Regions from separate parts of the Bradyrhizobium sp. IC3123 genome, predicted to be linked through region 1. Evidence: riboswitches for the same ligand, from Rfam matches in the RefSeq annotation. Region 1 holds a riboswitch; each other region holds the start of a gene.
What was found. A riboswitch is a leader RNA that binds a small molecule or an ion and turns the genes downstream of it on or off. The one in region 1 is predicted to bind cobalamin.

Region 1 (4,912 bases):
GTTTCGTCGCAGCAGTCGATCCCGCGTGCCACCTCGGCCTCGGAATGGTCACGCTCTTGCGGGTGCCAGTCAGTCGCGCGATGCGCGGTTCGCACGCCGGATCGGGCTTGGGCCCGAGGCATCTGCAGGCCCAGTCCCGTGAAGAATGGCATGGAGAGCTGGTTCTCTCGCAAATGGTGTCCTTCCACTGCGTGGGGTGCGCCGAGGTCAAGCCGCCTCTCGCAAGGCGGCACGCGCCGCTGAGCTCGACTCCTCGCAGAAAGAATCGGAGGTAATCGTGCTGCCCCATTTTCTCGATGGCCGGCTGAAGGCCGCGGGAAAGCTCGCGACTGTTCAAGGTGTAAACACCGGAGAGTTTAGAGCTGATAGTCTTGCCGTTGCTCTGAGGCGTTCGGCCCTGCAGGAGCTACGGCGCGATCTTGCTCTGCGCGATCATTTACCGAGGCCTTTAGCTCCCTTCTAATCCTCCCGTTCCTTTGGCTCCATGCGAGCGAACCAGGAGCCAGGAGGAAAAGCCGCGATACGCTTGGCAAAGGAGGATTGCGGCTCCCAATCTTGTCCTTCGCTCTTCTCGAAAGTGATGACCCCGTTGTATGTAAAATAGCGGGGCCCTGGGATATTACAGTTCACCACAAGCAAAACGCGCCACAGATCACCTTTCTCGGTCGGCTTGTCATTCTGCTTCGGCAAGTAGTCCACTCCAACAGGATCAACGATAGTGCAGCTGCCCTGCCGCAGAAGATCACCGAGCCGACCTTGCATGGTCGTCACAAAGTTGAAGTTGGCCGGGTCATGCAGAAAGCCAAGATTTGCGTCCCTTTCGCCATCCTTGACTTCACTGGCGATCAACGAGAGCGCGAAGGCGCGCCAGCCCAATTCCATTGGCTTCGCATAGGTCGACGCAAGTTCAATCGTCCCGTCGAGCGCGACCTTCCAGGTGATAACGTACTCTTCGTCTGATTTATCATCCCGGTGCCTGGTCCAAGAAACAAAAACATATTCATTTTGGTCAAGTTCAGCGACGCCCCACATCCGAGGGACGAACTGTGCCACCTTCGAGACGTTGGAGATAACTTGTTCTATTGTCTCACCGTCTTGCGCTCGCCACGTTGACTTGACTCTTTCGACAAGGGGGCTGTCGTTAGCGCGAACAGTGTTGCTCGTCGCAGCCAGCCCGGCCAGGCAGATCAGGGATCGACCGAGCCAAAGCCATAGCGCGCGTCTTCCTGACGTTTTCTTCATAACCGTCGGCCTATCCGGTCTCATCCACACGTCATTCCAGAGCAGGCAACCTTCAACCTGTTATGCGCGAGCGCAAGAAGTTAGCGGCGACGCGACGGGGCGACCACTGGTTTTCCCGTGCGAGCAGGCGCTCCCCTCTATGTCACGCGCCGCTAACTTCACTGCCACCGACAGCCTCAATTTGCTGTGCTGGACATGCCCAGCAGGAGGACTGGGCAGGCAGAGGACGTGCATTCTTCGTGCCAGATAATAGACGGCAATTCGCACCGGTTTTGTGTCCTCTTTGTCGACTTTCCGACTGGCGCATGTCTCGATGTTTCCGTTCAACCTCTCCAGCACGGCTTATGCATCCCCGTCACGCACCGGATGTTCGACGGCACAGCGGAACGCCTCGGTGCCAAGTTCCTGATGAGAAGTGGCAGCACGTTTGCCGTCATTGAACCGTGTGGTTCGGTTATCGTTGCCGGAATGTGGGCTTTTGATCGCTGCCATGCCTTCGGGCACTTTCGGCCAAGGGGCCATGGCGCGTTTGGCGCTCCTTTCGCGACGTCCGGCGCTCCGGAAGTCGAGAACAGCCTCAGTCAGGCGCGCTTTGTACTCGATGGCGAACGACGGCAAGCCGATCTTCGCCGAGCATTTGGGGTGTGGCTGGCACCGCAAATCAAACGTGCTGCCCGGGTAAGTTGTAAGTTGCTGGCTTAGCCAGGTGTCTTGGCCTATTCAACACTGATCCTGTTGGTCGAGAAGGTGGCTGGATGGCGCGCGTGCTCGAAAAACCGCTGGGAAGCTGGGACTGGCGACAAATGCGTTCTGCTCGAGGCAGCGGCCCCGACCGCGCAAGCCGCATTTGTCCTTTCCACCGATCTGGCGTGCAACCCGCGGGCAACTGCGATGCTCATTGCGGTATCGCTGATTGGAGAGCACTGCTACATCATCTCAATGCTAGAGATGCACGGTCATTCGCGTAGCAGATGTCGCAGCATCAGCTTGAGACATGATCTGAGAGGTTGACGGAAGACTGCTCTTGCCGATAATCCAAGTCGTCGAGGTTCTCCGGTTTCCATTTGATCCGGAGCTAAGAGGGAAGCCGGTGAAAATGCCGGCGCTGCCCCCGCAACTGTGAGCGGCGAGCCGCTGTCCAACGACGTCACTGAAGCCTGCGCGGCTTCGGGAAGGCCGGACAGCAGCGATGACCTGCGAGCCAGGAGACCTGCCCCGACACTATATTCGTCCACGGGCGGGGTGTCCCGGTGGTGCGCCAAGCAGCCGTCGCACCGCGACTTCCCCTGCCTGCGTCCGCCATGGCCTTTGCCCCCAACATGGGTTAACGCTATGTCTCTTCTCTCCCTCCCTGTTGCCACGCTCGGAACGCCACGCATCGGTCCAAGGCGCGAGCTCAAAGTCGCTCTAGAAAGCTACTGGGCCGGAAAAAGCAGCGAACAGCAGCTGCTCGAGGACGCAGCTGGCCTGCGTGCCGCGAATTGGGCCCGTCAGAAATCTATCGGCGTCACGGTCATTCCATCGAACGATTTCTCGCTGTATGACCAGGTGCTCGACACAAGTGTCATGGTTGGCGCCATCCCGGAGATCTACGCCTCGAAAGCCGAATCCGTTTCGCTCAAGACATACTTCGCCATGGCCCGCGGTTCACAATGCGACGACCAGGAAGCGAGTTGCGGTCACGGACCGCGCGGATTTGGCGCACCCGCGCAGGAGATGACCAAGTGGTTCGACACCAACTATCACTATATGGTCCCCGAGTTTCACAGGGGACAGACTTTCAGGCTATGCTCTCGCAAGCCGATCGAGGAGTATGAGGAAGCCAAGGCCCTTGGCTTTCAGACCCGCCCCGTCCTGATCGGGCCGGTCACATTCCTAAAGCTCGGCAAGAGTCCCGATCCCACGTTCCAGCCACTCTCACTGCTGGATGAACTGATACCGCCCTATATCGAGGTTATGCAGGAATTGGCCAAACGTGGGGCAAATTGGGTTCAGTTCGACGAGCCCAGCCTAGTTCTTGATCTGGATGAGGGGACGCGAAAATCTTTGCGACATGCCTATGACCGGCTCGCCAAGGAGGGGCCGGCGATCAAGCTCATGGTTGCCAGCTATTTCGGCGACCTCGGCGACAATCTGGACACCGCCTTGAGCCTGCCAGTTGCCGGGCTGCACCTCGATCTGGTTCGAGCGCCACAGTTGTTGCACCAGATCATCGCTGGCGGCCGAAGTGATCTCGTCATGTCGCTCGGTGTCGTCGACGGTCGGAATGTATGGCGGTCGAATTTGTCGTCGCTGCGCCAGCGGCTCGAACCCGCGATTGCGAAGCTCGGCAAGGATCGTGTACAGATCGCCCCATCCTGCTCGCTGCTTCATGTGCCGGTCGATGTTGAACTCGAGACCGGCCTCGCTTCCGACGTCAAGAGCTGGCTTGCTTTCTCGGTCCAGAAGATGCGGGAGCTTGCGATCCTAGCGCGTGCACTCGCAGGCGACCAGAATGTTGCGTTAGCTCTTGCCGAGTCGGAAGGTGCCGCGACTGTCCGCCGGACTTCGCCGAAAATCCGTGATGCCAATGTCGCTGTCCGGATGAGAGCGATCGACCAGACCATGTGTCGGCGCGCGAGCCCATTTGCCCGTCGGGCCGAGATCCAAAGCAATCGATTCGGACTACCGGCTTTTCCTACCACGACGATCGGATCATTTCCGCAGACCACAGAGATCCGGAATGCCCGTGCGGCGCATGCGCGAGGTGCGATAAGCGACGAGCAATACGACAAGTTCCTCAAGGAGGAGACTGCGCGCGCCGTACGTTGGCAGGAGGACATCGGTCTTGACGTCCTCGTGCACGGCGAGTTTGAGCGCAATGACATGGTGCAGTACTTCGGCGAGCAACTCGCCGGCTTCGTATTTACCAAGAGCGGATGGGTGCAGTCCTACGGCTCGCGCTGCGTCAGGCCACCGATCCTGTTTGGCGATGTAGCACGGCCGAAGCCTATCACCGTGGACTGGTGGCGCTACGCGCAATCACTAACAAGGAAGCCGATGAAAGCGATGTTGACCGGACCGGTGACGATCTTGAACTGGTCCTTTGTTCGGGATGATATTCCCAGAAGCGAGGTCTGCCGCCAGATTGCGCTCGCGATCCGAGACGAAGTCCGCGATCTCGAGAATGCTGGTGCGACCATGATCCAGATCGACGAAGCTGCAGTCCGCGAAGGATTGCCGTTGCGTCGATCGGAGTGGGCGGCTTATCTCGACTGGGCCGTCGATTGCTTCCGCATCTGTTCATCGGGCGTCGCCGATCAAACGCAAATTCATACGCATATGTGCTACTCGGAGTTCAACGACATCATTGGTGCGATCGCTGCAATGGACGCGGATGTCATCTCGATCGAGACATCGCGCTCGAAAATGGAACTACTCGACGCGTTCAGGAACTACGAATATCCAAATCAGATCGGGCCGGGCGTGTACGACATCCACTCTCCACGCGTTCCCGAGACGAGCGAAATGAAGGAGCTGATGGTGTTGGCTCGGACGCGGCTGCAGGATTCGCAGCTCTGGATCAATCCAGACTGCGGCCTGAAGACGCGCAAATGGGAGGAGGTTCGGCCAGCGCTAGCGAACATGGTCACTGCCGCCCGCGAACTGCGCGCTGCATTCGATCCGCGAG
Region 2 (4,912 bases), on a different contig from region 1:
AGCACGCCGAGGCCGCGCCATGCGGTCTTTTGCTCGATCAGCCTGTAGCCGTCGTCGAACAGCGTGGGATCGCCGCGGAACTTGTTGATGACGAAGCCAGAGATCATCGCGGCATCGTCGGGGTCGATCACCGTCCTGATGCCGACCAGCTGGGCGATGACACCGCCACGGTCGATGTCGCCGACCAGCACGACCGGCGCATTCGCCTTGCGGGCAAAGCCCATATTGGCGATGTCGGACTTGCGCAAATTCACCTCGGCCGGGCTGCCGGCGCCTTCGACCAGCACCAGATCGGCGCGCTCCTTCAGCCGTTCGAAACTCTCCAGCACCGCGCCCATCAGCGACGGTTTCATCGCCGCGTAGTCGCGCGCGCGTGCGGTCGCGATGCGCTTGCCGTGGACCACGACCTGCGCGCCGACATCGGTCTCGGGTTTGAGCAGCACCGGGTTCATGTCGGTGTGCGGCTCGACACCGGCGGCGAGGGCCTGCAGCGCCTGGGCGCGGCCGATCTCACCGCCATCGACGGTGACCGCGGCGTTGTTCGACATGTTCTGCGGCTTGAACGGCAGCACGCGCAGACCACGGCGCGTAAAGGCGCGCGCGAGGCCGGCGACGATGAGCGACTTGCCCACGTCCGAGCCGGCGCCCTGAATCATCAATGCGCGTGCCATTGAAGCTAGAACTCGACGCCGGCCTGCGCCTTGATGCCGGAGCGGAAGGGATGCTTGACCAGCGTCATCTCGGTGACGAGGTCGGCGATCTCGATCAGCTCGTCCTTGGCGTTGCGCCCGGTGAGCACGACATGCGTCATCGCAGGCTTTTGCGTCGTCAGGAAATCGACGACTTCGGCGATGTCGAGATAGTCGTAGCGCAGCGCGATGTTGATCTCGTCGAGCACGACCATGCGCAGCCGCTCGTCGAGGATCAGCTCCTTGGCTTTCTCCCAGCCGGCGCGCGCGGCAGCGATGTCGCGGGTGCGGTCTTGGGTCTCCCAGGTGAAGCCTTCGCCCATCGCGTGGAACTGACAGAGTTCGCCGAAATGGCCGGTGAGCAGGCGCCGTTCGCCGGTATCCCAGGCGCCCTTGATGAATTGCACCACCGCACAAGGAAAGCCATGCGCGACGCAGCGGACGATCATGCCGAAGGCCGAGGAGGATTTTCCCTTGCCCGCGCCGGTGTGGACGATGATCAGGCCTTTTTCACCGCTCTTGGTCGCCATGATCTTGTCGCGAGCGGCCTTCTTCTTCGCCATTTTGGCGGCGTGGCGGGCGTCGGTTTCCTCGGTCGTGTGGGTTTCCGGTTCAGGCGTCATCGGTCCCGGTCCTTCGGCTTGACAAGTGGCGGCCACCGGCAAATGGTGGCCTGGCGTTGGTTCCTGTCCTATGACAGGCGAAGAGGGAATGCGATAGGGTCCGAATCTGCAAAGATTTGGGTCCAAAATGCAGCCGCCCCCGCGACCGTGACCGGAGAGATGCCCGAAGCCACTGATTCCTTTTGGGATCGGGAAGGCGGGGATCGAAGGGCCAAAACCCTGCTCCGCAAGCCGGGAGACCTGCCAGCGCGGACGAGTTTTGGACCGGCGGACGGGGTGTTCCGCGACGGGGAAGCGGGCCTTTCTGGAGAATGGTCCGTGCGCCTCATCGCCTCCCGCTGTTATCTGGAAGAGGCGATGACCGTCACACTTCATGTCTGCATCACCTGCCGCGCCGGCCAGACGCTCGGCGAGGGCGAGACGACGCCCGGCAAGCGCCTGCATGGCGCGATCCTCGAGGCCGGCGTGCCCGAGGGCGTCAGCGTGGTTCCCGTCGAATGCCTGTCGGCGTGCAGCCAGGGCTGCTCGGTCGCGCTCAGCGCGCCCGGCCGCTGGTCCTATGTCTATGGCCGCCTGTCCGATGCGAATGCGCAGGACGTGGTCGCAGGTGCTGCGGCCTACGCGGCGGCGCCCGACGGAATCGTGCCCTGGCGCAGCCGTCCCGAAATCTTCCGCAAGCAGTCGCTTGCCCGTATTCCCCCTGTTACCGTCGTGCCGGAGGCCGCTGAATGAACTCGCTCGCAAAAGTCCCGGTTACGGTCGTCACGGGTTTCCTGGGCTCCGGCAAGACGACGCTGATCCAGCATCTGCTCAGCAACGCCGGCGGCAAGAAGCTCGCGGTGCTCGTCAACGAGTTCGGCAGCGAGGGCGTCGACGGCGAGATCCTGAAGGCCTGCGCCGATGCGAACTGCCCGGAGGAGAACATCGTCGAGCTCGCCAATGGCTGCATCTGCTGCACCGTCGCCGACGATTTCATTCCAACCATGGAGCAACTCTTGGCGCGCCCGGTGCGGCCCGATCACATCCTGATCGAGACCTCGGGCCTGGCGCTGCCAAAGCCGCTGCTGAAGGCGTTCGACTGGCCGGAGATCCGCTCGCGCATCACGGTCGACGGCGTGATCGCGCTGGCCGATGCCGAGGCTGTCGCCGCCGGCCGCTTCGCGCCGGATCCGGCTGCGGTGGAAGCGCAGCGCGCGGCGGACGACAATCTCGATCACGAAACGCCGCTGTCGGAAGTGTTCGAGGACCAGATCGCCTGCGCCGACATCGTGCTGCTGACCAAGGCCGATCTTGCGGGCGCAGCCGGAATCGAAGCCGCAAAAGCGGCGATCACCGCCGAGATGCCGCGCCGCGTGCCGATGCTGCCGGTCACCGACGGTGCGATCGATGCGCGCGTCATTCTCGGCCTCGGCGCTGCCGCCGAGAATGATCTCGCCGCGCGGCCATCGCATCATGACGGCGAGGAGGAGCACGAGCACGATGATTTTGCCTCGGTCGTGATTGACCTTCCGGAGGTCGCCGACATCGACGCGCTGGTCGCATCGGTCCAGAAACTGGCGCGCGAGCAGAACGTGCTGCGGGCGAAGGGGTACATCGCGGTCGCTGGCAAGCCGATGCGCCTGTTGTTGCAGGCGGTCGGCGAGCGGGTGCGCCATCAGTTCGACAAGCCCTGGGGCGCGGGTCTCAGACAGTCGAAGCTCGTCGTGATCGGCGAACATGGCGATATCGACGAGGCCGCCATCAAGGCAGGACTTGGTCTTTCAGGATCTGGCATCTGATGCACGTCGTCTTCCGCGAGAGCCGCGGTCTCGAGGAGACCGCGACGCCAAGAGACATCGGCCAGGACCCGGCCGATCTCGTGGTGCTCTCGTATTCGGATTCCGATTTGGCCGCGTTTGCGGCCGGCTGGCGCCGCGGTCGGGGCAGCCTGCCGTCGCTGCGGCTGGCCAATCTCGCGGAGCTGCGTCATCCGCTGTCGGTCGACACCTATATCGAGCGCACGCTGTCGCAGGCGCGCGGCATAATGGTGCGCCTGATCGGCGGGGAATCCTATTGGGCGTACGGGCTTGCGGCGCTCCAGCAACTCGCGCAAGAGCGCAACATCGTGCTCGCCGTGCTGCCGGCGGACGGCCGCGACGACGCGCGGCTGGATGCGTACTCGACCCTGCCAGTCTCGACGCTGCGGCGGCTCAAGGTGCTCTGCGACACCGGTGGTCCGGTCGCCGCGCAAGCCGCGATCGCGCAGCTCGCGCTGGCCTCGGGCCTCTATGCCGGCCCGGTCATCGGCGAGATGACCGTGCCCGAGATGGGCTTCTACGATCCCGCGCGCGGCGTCATTGCCGCGCCGGCGGGCGGCGAGGGCAAGCCGCGCGCACTCGTGACGTTCTATCGCTCCTATCTCACCGCCGCCGATACGGGGCCCGTCGACGCCTTGATTGCGGCGCTGCGCGAGAAGGGATTTGACGCCTACGGCGCGTTCGTCACCTCGCTGAAGGCGCCGGGCGCTGCCGACTGGCTGCGCGCGCATCTGGCACAACATCCTGCGGCGGCGATCGTCAATGCGACGGCGTTCTCGGCCCTTGGCGATGACGGCACGACGCCGTTCGATGCCGCATTCTGTCCGGTGTTCCAGGTCGCGCTCTCGACGGCGCGGCGCGAAGATTGGGCGGAATCACTGCGTGGCCTGTCGCCCGGCGATCTCGCGATGCATGTCGTGCTGCCGGAGGTCGACGGCCGCCTGTTCGCAGGCGTGGTGAGTTTCAAATCGGCCGGTCAGCGCGATCCCGATCTGCAATTCGCGCATCTAGCGCACAGGCCCGACGAAGAGCGCGTCAACGCCGTTGCCATGCGCGTCGCGGCTTGGCGTCGCCTCGCGGAGAAGCCCGCCGGCGAGAAGCGGTTGGCAATCGTGCTCTCGAATTATCCGGGCCGTCCGCATCAGATCGCGCACGCCGTTGGTCTTGATGCGTTGGCGTCGGTCGAGGCTTTGATTTCCGATGTCGCTGAGGTCGGCTTCGACGTTGCGCCGGTTGATGCGCTCGGCGAGACACTGTTGAAGCAGAGTTTGACTTGGGGCGTCGCCGATTATCGAGCGGGGCTGTCGCGCCTGCCGCAATCCTTGCAGGACGATCTCGCGCGCGCCTGGGGCGCGGTGGAAAACGACCCGAGCTGCCGCGATGGTGCGTTCCACTTCGCCGCCATCGCGTGCGGCCGGTCGGTCATTGCGGTTCAGCCCGAGCGCGGCGACGCGGCCTCGCGCGATGCCGATTATCACGATCTCGCCTGCACGCCGCGCCACGCCTATGTCGCATTCTATCTCTGGCTCAGGCAGCAAGGCTGCGATGCTGTCGTGCATATGGGCGCACATGGCACGCTGGAATGGCTGCCCGGAAAATCCGTGGCGCTGTCGCAAGCGTGCTGGCCGGAAGCGCTGATCGGCGATCTCCCCGTCATCTATCCCTTCATCGTCAACGATCCCGGCGAGGCCGCGCAGGCCAAGCGGCGCATCGGCGCGGTCACGATCGGCCATCTGCCGCCGCCGCTTGAGACATCCGCGGTGCCGGAGGGCCTGCGCCGGCTCGAACGCCTGCTCGACGAATA
Region 3 (4,912 bases), on a different contig from region 1:
GCCGCGGCCACGGAACGCGCCTCGGTCAACGTCGACAGCTGGGCGATGGATCGCAGCACCATCGCGCATCTCGTCAGCCGTGGCGGCGATGCAGATGTCGTGCTCGCCGAGGGATCGATGGGCCTGTTCGACGGTGTCGCTGCGCGCGGTGTCTCCGGCACGGGAGCGACCGCTGATATCGCGGAGATGCTGGGTTGGCCGGTGGTTCTGGTGATCGATCCCTCCGGCCAGGCGCAGACTGCGGCAGCGATCGCCGCCGGCCTTCGCGATTACCGCGCCGGCGTGCGCCTTGCGGGCGTCGTGCTCAATCGCGTCGCCAGCCCGCGCCATGAGGATCTGGTGCGGCGCGCGCTGAAGGAGGCCGGCATCAAAGTGTTTGGCGCGCTGCCGCGCCATGCCGAGATCAGCCTGCCGAAGCGGCATCTCGGCCTCGTGCAGGCCGAGGAGCAGGCCGAGATCGGCGAGCTGATCGACGAGGCCGCGCGCTTTGTCGCCGAGCACGTCGATCTCGATGCGGTGCTCCACGCGGCAGGCCAATGGTCGCCGCAAGCTGTGGCGAACGGCTTGAACGTGAGGCCGCCCGGCCAGCGCATCGCGCTGGCGCGCGATGCGGCGTTCTCGTTCGTCTATCCGCATATGCTGGAAGCCTGGCGCGCCGCGGGCGCCGAGATCGCGCCGTTCTCGCCGCTGGCCGACGAAGCGCCCGACGCGAGCGCCGACGTGTGCTGGCTGCCGGGCGGCTATCCTGAGCTGCATGCGGGAAAGATCGCGGCCAATGCGCGCTTTCGCAGCGGCTTGCGCGCTTTCGCCGAGACGCGGCCGGTGCATGGTGAATGCGGAGGCTATATGGTGCTGGGCACAGGCCTCACCGACGCCGACGGTATCAGCCATGAGATGGCGGGGCTGCTTGGCCTCGAGACCAGCTTTGCCAAGCGCCGCATGCATCTCGGCTATCGTCTTGCTGAACTGGCTGCGCCGATGCCGGGGCATCAGCCTGGCGCGCGCCTGCGCGGCCACGAGTTCCACTATTCGACCATCCTCGCCCAGCCCGATACGCCGCTCGCGGTCGTGCACGATGCGACCGGCACGGTCATTGCCGAGACCGGCTCGCGCCGTGGCCATGCCACCGGCACGTTCTTCCATCTGATTGCGGAGGACCGGTGAGCGGCTTCGTCTCTTTCGTCTCCGCCGGCCCCGGCGATCCCGAACTCCTCACGGTGAAAGGCGCGGCGCGGCTGCGCGAGGCCGACGTCGTGCTCTATGACGATCTTGCCTCCGGCGCGATCCTCGATCTCGCCCGGCCCGGCGCCAATCTCGTTGCGGTGGGAAAGCGGGCCGGGCGTCCCTCGACCAAGCAGCACCACGTCAACCGTCTCCTGGTCGACTATGCCGCAACCGGCGCGCGCGTGGTGCGGCTCAAGTCCGGCGATGCCGGCATTTTCGGCCGGCTCGAGGAAGAACTGGAAACGCTGCGCGAGGCCGGCATCGGCTACGAAATCGTTCCCGGCGTCACATCCGCCTGTGTCGCCGCCGCCCAGGCCGGTATTCCCCTGACCCGCCGGCATACCTCCCGCCGGGTGCAGTTCATCACCGGCGCTGACGTCACGGGCGAGCTGCCGCCCAATCTGAATTGGGCGGCGCTGGCCGATCCCGAGGCGACGACCGTGGTCTATATGGGCCGGCGCACCTTTCCGGCGCTTGCCGCGAAATTGATCGCGCACGGGCTCGCTCCCAACACTCCGGCGCTGTTCGCCGAATCCCTCGGGCGATCTGACGAACGATTGGTCCGCACCACGATTGCCGAGCTTGCCGAGCAGCTTGGACGCGGCGGCGCCGCTTCCACCGCTGCCGTCATCCTGTTCGGCGCGCTCGCAGGAGAATATCCGGCATGACGGCTCCGGCAGCGGTTCGCCCCTTGACGCCCGCGATGCGAAAGGGGCACACAAGAGCGGCATGGTGCTCGACGCGGCGCAAAGCGCCGGAGCATAATCGGGAATGGGGATGGGCGGACCCAGTTGCGGCGCCCAAAACCCCAGCCGCCCCCGCGACTGTAAGCGGTGAGGGCCTCCGAACCGCCACTGGACCGCAAGGTCCGGGAAGGCCGGAGAACCCAGTGAACCGCGAGCCAGGAGACCGGCCGTGCACGTATTGAGGCCAAGGCCGTCGGGTGTGACGGCAGGAAGGAATTGAGCCATGCATATCGAACCCGAGATCGTGACGGGCGCCAAGCTCGTATTGAGTTACGCAACCGGCATCGCCGCAGGCGGCGTTGCCTTGAAGCTTGCGGTCGAGACCGTGCGAGAGCAGGGCGCCGGCTCGTTCGCGGCGCGCACGCTCGCCACCACGGGCCTCGTCTTCACTTTCTTCCAGGTCCTGCCGCATTTCCCGGTCGGCGTCTCCGAGGTGCACTTCATCCTCGGCTCGACCCTGTTCCTGCTGTTTGGTGCTGCGCCTGCGGCCTTCGGCCTCGCGTTCGGCCTGCTGCTCCAGGGCGTGTTGTTCGTGCCGACCGATCTGCCGCAATACGGCATGAACGTCACCACGCTTCTGGTGCCGCTGTTCGCGATCCAGGCGCTGGCGAGCCGGATCATTCCGCGCAAGACGGCTTACGTCGATCTGCAATACCGCCAGGCGCTGGCGCTCTCGACCGCCTACCAGTCCGGCATCGTCGCCTGGGTGGCGTTCTGGGCGCTCTACGGCTCCGGCTTCGCTGCGACCAACCTCGCCAACATCGCGGCCTTCGCCGGATCCTATGCGCTGGTGATCGTGATCGAGCCGCTCGCCGATCTCGCCGTGCTGGCGCTGGCGAAGTCGCTGCGTGGCGTCACCGCGCCCGGCCTCGTCACGCCGCGCCTGCACAACGCGGCCTGAGAGACCAGCGAAAGGGCGGCCGCCGTGGCCGCCCGTCGCGCTCGCGATGCTCACGCTCTCCCTGATAGGCATCGGTTGCGGCGATCCCGAGCAGCTCACGCGCGCCGCGACCCGGGCCATCAACGCGGCCGATCTCATCCTGATTCCGCGCAAGGGGACCGCGAAGTCCGATCTTGCCGATCTCAGGCGGACGATCTGCGCCGGCGTGCTCACCGACAAGACGACGCGCATCGCCGAATTCGATCTTCCCGTGCGCGATGCGACCGAGGCGGACTACCGCAAGGGCGTCGACGATTGGCACGATGCGGTGGCCGCGACCTGGTCGCAGACGATCGCACGGCACCTCGAAGGTGGCGGCAAGGTCGCGCTGCTGATCTGGGGCGATCCGTCGCTCTACGACTCCTCGCTGCGCATTGCGCGGCGGCTCGATCCATTGCCGACAATCGAAGTTGTGCCAGGCATCACCTCGATCCAGGCGCTGTGCGCGGCGCATGCGCTGCCGCTCAACGATATCGGCGAGCCGTTCCTGGTCACGACGGGGCGGCGCCTGCGCGAAGGCGACTGGCCGCAGGGTGTCGATACCGTCGTCGTGATGCTCGATGGCGGCACGGCGTTTCAGTCGCTCGATCCGGCCGGGCTTGACATCTGGTGGGGGGCCTATCTCGGCATGCCCGATCAGATCCTCATGTCCGGCGCGCTGGCCGAGGTCGGCCCGCGCATCGTCGCGTTGCGGCAAGAGGCGCGTGAGCGGCACGGCTGGATCATGGACAGCTATATCATCAAGCGCAGGCGTTGAGCGAGGCAGCATGCTTCCCGAATGGATATATCAGAACTGCCCCGAGGTCTCCGAAGGTGATCGCGAGGCGGCCATCGCGCGGCAGGCGCAACTGACGAAGCCGACCGGCGCGCTCGGCCGGCTCGAGCAGCTCGCGATCGAGCTTGCGGGCTTGCAGGCGACCGGGCAGCCGCGCGCCGCGCGGGTGCCGATCATCGTCTTCGCCGGCGACCACGGCATCGTCGCGCAGGGCGTGTCGGCCTATCCGCAAGCCGTCACCATCGCGATGATGGCAAATTTTGCGGCCGGAGGCGCCGCGATCTCGGTGCTGGCGCGCGAGCTGGGTTCGAGCCTCGAGGTGGTCGACGCCGGCACGCTGGCCGATGAGCAGATGGCGGGAATCGTCACCGACAAGCCGCGCAGCGGCACGCGCGATTTCAGTGTCGGGGCCGCGCTCATTCCGGCGGAATTGGCCTTCGCCTTCGAGGCCGGCCAGCGCGCGGTGGTGCGCGCCGAGGCCGGCCGGCCTGATCTCTTGATCTTCGGCGAGATGGGGATCGGCAACACCACGACGTCGGCGGCGATTGCCGCGAGTCTGCTCAGTGTCAGCGCCGGAGAGATCGCGGGCAGCGGGACCGGCGTCGATGCGTCGGGCCGCGCGCACAAGGCGCGGGTGATCGACGCGGCGATCGCGCATCACGGCGTTGCGGGGGCGTCGCCCGAAAAAATCCTGTGCGCGGTCGGCGGCCTCGAGATCGCGGCGATCTCGGGCGCGATCATCGCGGCCGCGCAACGCCGCATTCCCGTGTTGATCGACGGCTTCATCGTCTCGGTGGCGGCGCTGGCGGCGGCGCGCCTCAACCCGTCCTGCCAGCCGTTCCTGTTGCCCTCGCATCAATCGGCCGAGCAGGGACATCGGCTGGTGTTGCGCGCGCTGAACGTGCAGCCGCTGATCAGCCTCGATCTCAGGCTTGGCGAGGGATCGGGTGCCGCCATCGCGCTGCCGCTGGTCCGCTCTGCTTGCGCACTTCACAACGGCATGGCGACGTTCGCGCAGGCCAACGTGCCGGATCGGCCTAGCTGACTCGCTGATTCACGCAGACGACACGCCAGCCGCCCGCGAGCCGGTCGATCCGGGTCAGCGACAGCGGATCGATCACGAAGCGCAAGGCGACTTGCGGCGTCAGGTCGAGTGCGATGCAGAGCGCGGCCCGAATGGTCCCGGAATGGACGACCAGCGCTGCGGGGCCTGCGCCAATCTGCGAC

Region 2: linked by a shared signal. The riboswitch ahead of I6F20_RS28895 (DUF1636 family protein) and the one ahead of metE (5-methyltetrahydropteroyltriglutamate--homocysteine S-methyltransferase) in region 1 are both predicted to bind cobalamin.
Region 3: linked by a shared signal. The riboswitch ahead of I6F20_RS28960 (energy-coupling factor ABC transporter permease) and the one ahead of metE (5-methyltetrahydropteroyltriglutamate--homocysteine S-methyltransferase) in region 1 are both predicted to bind cobalamin.

The regions. Positions count from the first base shown of each region.
Region 1 covers NZ_JADYVF010000023.1:47,234-52,145, reverse strand. Annotated here, with positions in the region: gene I6F20_RS35990 (nodulate formation efficiency C protein) at 460-1,242, opposite strand; gene I6F20_RS35985 (hypothetical protein) at 1,585-1,860, opposite strand; cobalamin riboswitch at 2,272-2,474, shown strand; gene metE (5-methyltetrahydropteroyltriglutamate--homocysteine S-methyltransferase) at 2,575-4,912, shown strand, end outside.
Region 2 covers NZ_JADYVF010000011.1:126,900-131,811, forward strand. Annotated here, with positions in the region: gene I6F20_RS28885 (cobyric acid synthase) at 1-671, opposite strand, end outside; gene cobO (cob(I)yrinic acid a,c-diamide adenosyltransferase) at 677-1,312, opposite strand; cobalamin riboswitch at 1,353-1,574, shown strand; gene I6F20_RS28895 (DUF1636 family protein) at 1,670-2,044, shown strand; gene cobW (cobalamin biosynthesis protein CobW) at 2,041-3,090, shown strand; gene cobN (cobaltochelatase subunit CobN) at 3,090-4,912, shown strand, end outside.
Region 3 covers NZ_JADYVF010000011.1:139,684-144,595, forward strand. Annotated here, with positions in the region: gene I6F20_RS28950 (cobyrinic acid a,c-diamide synthase CobB) at 1-1,164, shown strand, start outside; gene cobA (uroporphyrinogen-III C-methyltransferase) at 1,161-1,892, shown strand; cobalamin riboswitch at 1,938-2,156, shown strand; gene I6F20_RS28960 (energy-coupling factor ABC transporter permease) at 2,194-2,871, shown strand; gene cobF (precorrin-6A synthase (deacetylating)) at 2,918-3,667, shown strand; gene cobT (nicotinate-nucleotide--dimethylbenzimidazole phosphoribosyltransferase) at 3,678-4,730, shown strand; gene I6F20_RS28975 (histidine phosphatase family protein) at 4,723-4,912, opposite strand, start outside.